2 regions of the Vibrio sp. T3Y01 genome follow, and region 2 is predicted to be linked to the other one. Evidence: predicted binding sites of a transcription regulator. Region 2 holds the regulator's gene; the other holds the start of a gene.
The links. Region 2 encodes MetJ, which represses methionine synthesis genes. Its sites were predicted from a motif close to TTAGACNTNTANANGTCTAA; they were not measured.
Positions count from the first base shown of each region.

Region 1: metK (methionine adenosyltransferase) is a predicted target of MetJ. The motif match lies at 1,129-1,148, and genes of this name have one in related genera.

Region 1 covers NZ_VTXJ01000025.1:18,232-20,647, reverse strand. Annotated here, with positions in the region: gene tkt (transketolase) at 1-883, opposite strand, end outside; gene metK (methionine adenosyltransferase) at 1,240-2,394, shown strand.
Region 2 covers NZ_VTXJ01000021.1:15,351-17,766, reverse strand. Annotated here, with positions in the region: gene F0232_RS19205 (malic enzyme-like NAD(P)-binding protein) at 1-545, shown strand, start outside; gene metJ (met regulon transcriptional regulator MetJ) at 727-1,047, opposite strand; gene F0232_RS19195 (O-succinylhomoserine (thiol)-lyase) at 1,256-2,416, shown strand, end outside.

The DNA.
Region 1 (2,416 bases), on a different contig from region 2:
CATTCCACTCAGCTGCGATATCTGCTGGGATTTCGAAAGGACCGTGTTCCCAGCCAAGCGCTGCTTTAGTTGCTGTGATTTCATCAGCACCTAGTGGAGCGCCGTGGCAGTCGTGCGTACCTGCTTTGTTTGGAGAACCAAAACCGATGATAGTTTTAGTACAGATAAGCGTTGGACGAGGGTCTGCTTTAGCTGCTTCGATAGCTGCATTGATTGCTTCAGGATCGTGACCGTCTACTGCTGGAATTACGTGCCAGCCGTATGCTTCAAAACGCTTAGGAGTATCGTCAGAGAACCAACCTTCCACTTCACCATCGATAGAGATACCGTTGTCATCCCAGAAAGCAACCAGCTTACCAAGACCTAGCGTACCAGCTAGTGAACATGCTTCGTGAGAGATACCTTCCATCAGACAGCCATCACCCATGAATGCATAAGTGTAGTGGTCTACGATGTCGTGACCTTCTTTGTTGAACTGTGCAGCCAGTGCTTTCTCTGCCATTGCCATACCAACAGCGTTAGTGATGCCTTGACCTAGTGGACCCGTCGTTGTCTCGATACCAGGAGCGTAACCGTACTCTGGGTGACCAGGAGTCTTAGAGTGTAGTTGACGGAAGTTTTTCAGATCTTCAATTGAAAGCTCGTAGCCTGCAAGGTGAAGCAGAGAGTAAATCAACATTGAACCATGGCCGTTAGACAGGATAAAACGGTCGCGGTCAGCCCACTCTGGGTTTGCTGGGTTGTGGTTCAAGTGGCCACGCCAAAGAACTTCAGCGATGTCAGCCATACCCATAGGTGCGCCTGGGTGGCCTGAATTTGCTTGTTGAACACCGTCCATGCTAAGTGCGCGGATTGCATTGGCTAGATCTTTACGAGAAGGCATGTCTGCTCCTGGATACATAAGCGATTTAAAAAAGAGATAGTGCTAATGTTTTCATTTTAATTAGCGCGGGTATTCTCTCAAACGACTATTGCGACTGCAAACGTTTTACTGGCATTTTAACGGTCATTTTTCGCAATTTTCGAACATTTACATCACTTGTCAGCCGCTTATCTCAACCAACACGCAAACGTTTAGTTATGGCATATCATAAAAAAGAGCTTGTAATTCGACCGCTGGAATTTAGAATAGACGTCTAGATGTAGAAACACCTACAAAATATACTGTATTTAATGGCGGCGCTTCCTAGCTTGCGACGCCATGAACTATTTACACCAAAAACTAAAAGTGGAGCTCTCATGGCTAAGCACCTATTCACTTCTGAATCTGTTTCAGAAGGTCATCCAGATAAAATTGCAGACCAAATCTCTGATGCTGTTCTTGATGCCATCTTAGAACAAGATCCAAAAGCACGTGTTGCTTGTGAGACTTACGTAAAAACCGGCATGGTTATGGTTGGCGGTGAAGTAACAACTTCTGCATGGGTTGATATCGAAGAGATCACTCGTGAAACAGTTCGTGAAATTGGTTACGTTCACTCTGATATGGGCTTTGACGCTGACTCTTGTGCCGTTCTAAACACAATTGGTAAGCAGTCTCCAGACATCAACCAAGGTGTTGATAAAGCAGACCCGAAAGAGCAAGGCGCAGGCGACCAAGGCATCATGTTTGGTTACGCGACTAACGAAACTGAAATCCTAATGCCAGCTCCAATCACTTACTCTCACCTTCTTGTTAAAAAGCAAGCTGAAGTACGTAAGAGCGGCAAGCTAGACTTCCTTCGCCCAGATGCGAAATCTCAAGTTACTTTCCAGTACGACCAAGGTAAGATCGTTGGTATCGATGCTGTTGTTCTTTCTACTCAACACTGTGATTCGGTAACAACACCTGACCTACGTGAAGCGGTAATGGAAGAGATCATCAAGCCAGTACTTCCTTCAGAGTGGATCAACAAAGACACTAACTTCTTCATCAACCCAACAGGCCGTTTCGTAATCGGTGGCCCAATGGGTGACTGTGGTCTAACTGGTCGTAAGATCATCGTTGATACCTACGGCGGCGCAGCTCGTCACGGTGGCGGTGCATTCTCTGGTAAAGATCCATCAAAGGTTGACCGTTCTGCAGCTTACGCAGCACGTTACGTTGCGAAAAACATCGTTGCAGCTGGTATGGCTGACCGTTGTGAGATTCAACTGTCTTACGCTATCGGTGTTGCTGATCCAACATCAATCATGGTTGAAACGTTCGGTACTGAGAAAGTAGCGCACGAAATCATCATTGAAGCAGTTCGTCAAAACTTCGACCTACGTCCATACGGTCTTCAAGAGATGCTGAACCTTCTTCAGCCTATCTACAAGCAGACTGCAGCATATGGTCACTTCGGTCGTGAAGAGTTCCCTTGGGAAGCGACTGACAAAGCAGCAATCCTTGCTGACTTCGCTGGCCTAAAATAATTTAGCCACTGCGATTTGTTTC
Region 2 (2,416 bases):
AATACAAAGAGCTATTCGCAAACAACACAGATAAGCGTACGCTTGAAGATGTTATCGAAGGTGCTGACCTATTCTTGGGCGTATCGGGTCCTAACCTGCTTCCAGCTGAAGCACTAACATTAATGGCTGATAAGCCAGTTGTGTTTGCATGTTCAAACCCAGATCCAGAGATCAAGCCAGAGCTTGCTCACGAAGTTCGTTCTGACCTTATTATGGGTACAGGCCGCAGTGATTACCCTAACCAAGTAAACAACGTACTTTGTTTCCCATTCATTTTCCGTGGTGCACTTGATGTGCGTGCAAGCGAAATCAATGACGAAATGAAGCTAGCAGCGGTTAAAGCGATTCGTGAACTAGCGAAAGAAGAAGTGCCAGCGGAAGTATTAAAAGCAGCGGGTGAGACGTCACTTGAGTTCGGCAAGGGTTACATCATTCCTAAGCCAATGGACCCACGTCTACTTCCTCGCGTAGCGAAAGCAGTAGCAGAAGCGGCCGTTGAATCTGGCGTTGCGCGTATCGAGATGCCTGCTAACTATATGGCATAGCAGCATATGGCGTAGTCGCTTGTTATAGCGGTTGCTCCATAGAGCACAAATAATAAAAAACCGACTCATCTGGAGTCGGTTTTTTTTATGTCTCTTATTCACAGAATACTGATAAGACGAATCAGTAATGTGAACATTCAGCTAAAGCGAATCAATATTGAAGGCAGTGACTGAGTTATTGTTATTCTTCGTCAAACGCTTCGAACTCGATGCCCATCTCTGTCATCAGTTTTTTCACTTCAGCAGGAATATCATCTGGGCGGTCTTTACGAAGGTCTTCATCTGTTGGCAGTGGTTGGCCTGTGTACGCATGTAGAAAAGCTTCACACAGTAGCTCACTGTTTGTTGCATGGCGCAGGTTGTTGATCTGGCGGCGAGTACGCTCGTCAGTAAGCACTTTTAGCACTTTTAAAGGGATAGAAACTGTAATCTTCTTTACTTGTTCGCTTTTCTTTCCATGCTCAGCATATGGGCTTATGTATTCACCATTCCAGTCGGCCATTGCGTACCTTCATCACTTTAGTTGTTAGATTAAATTAATAGTGGTGATTTTAGCGGGATTTACCGCCATAAGCAAAGACATATAGACGTCTAGAAGTGTTGACGTCTCACGTTTATGAAAGTAAAGTGAATAACATATATCTAACACAGCCGCAAAATGCCGACAAGCAGCTGTGACTCTCAGACGCAAAACTTGTAAGGAAGCACCTATGAGCAGCCGGAAGCCAGCAACAATCGCAGTACGTACTGGTATCGAGTCAGACACGCAACACCATGCCGTTGTCCCACCTATTTATCTTTCGACTAACTATGGTTTTCCCGCTTTTGGTGAAGTGCCAAAGTACGATTACACCCGTTCAGGTAACCCAAACCGCGGTTTATTAGAAACGGCACTGTTTGAGCTTGAATCGGGCAAAGGTGCAGTGGTTACTAACTGCGGTACTTCTGCACTTAACTTATGGGTTTCCGCTTTCTTAGGCAGTGATGATCTGATTGTCGCACCACACGACTGCTATGGTGGTACTTACCGTCTGTTTAACACTCGCTCACTAAAAGGTGACTTCAAAGTTCTGTTTGTTGATCAATCGGATCAAGCGGCACTGGATGCGGCGATCGCGCTTAAGCCAAAGTTGATCTTAATTGAAACACCATCGAATCCTTTAGTTCGTGTAGTTGATATTGCAGAAACTTGCCGTAAAGCGAAAGAGGTTGGTGCTCTGGTTGCTGTCGACAATACATTTTTGACACCAGTGTTCCAAAAGCCTTTAGAGCTGGGTGCGGATTTTGTTATCCACTCAACTACTAAATATATCAACGGACATTCAGATGTGATTGGTGGTGTGGTGATCACTAAAACAGAAGAGCACGCTGAAGAGCTAGCATGGTGGGGTAACTGTATTGGTGCGACCGGCACACCATTTGATAGCTACATGACACTACGTGGCATTCGTACGTTAGGTGCTCGTATGCGAGTTCACGAAGAGAGTTCACGTGAAATTCTAGCGTCTCTGCAGCAGCAAGATCTCGTTGGTACTATTTACCACCCAAGCCTTCCTGAACACCCAGGTCATGATATCGCGAAGAAGCAGCAGTCTGGCTTTGGTTCAATGCTGAGTTTTGAGTTTGCGGGCTCATTCGAGGCGCTTAAGTACTTTGTCGATAAGTTAGAGCTGTTCTCTTTGGCGGAGTCGCTGGGCGGTGTTGAAAGCTTGATTTGTCACCCTGCGTCGATGACGCACCGTGCGATGGGTGAAGAAGCACTGGCAGAAGCGGGTGTTTCTCAACAGTTGCTGCGTCTTTCTGTTGGCCTTGAAGATGCTGAAGACTTGATTGATGACCTCAAGCAAGCGTTTGAAAAAACACAAGGCTTT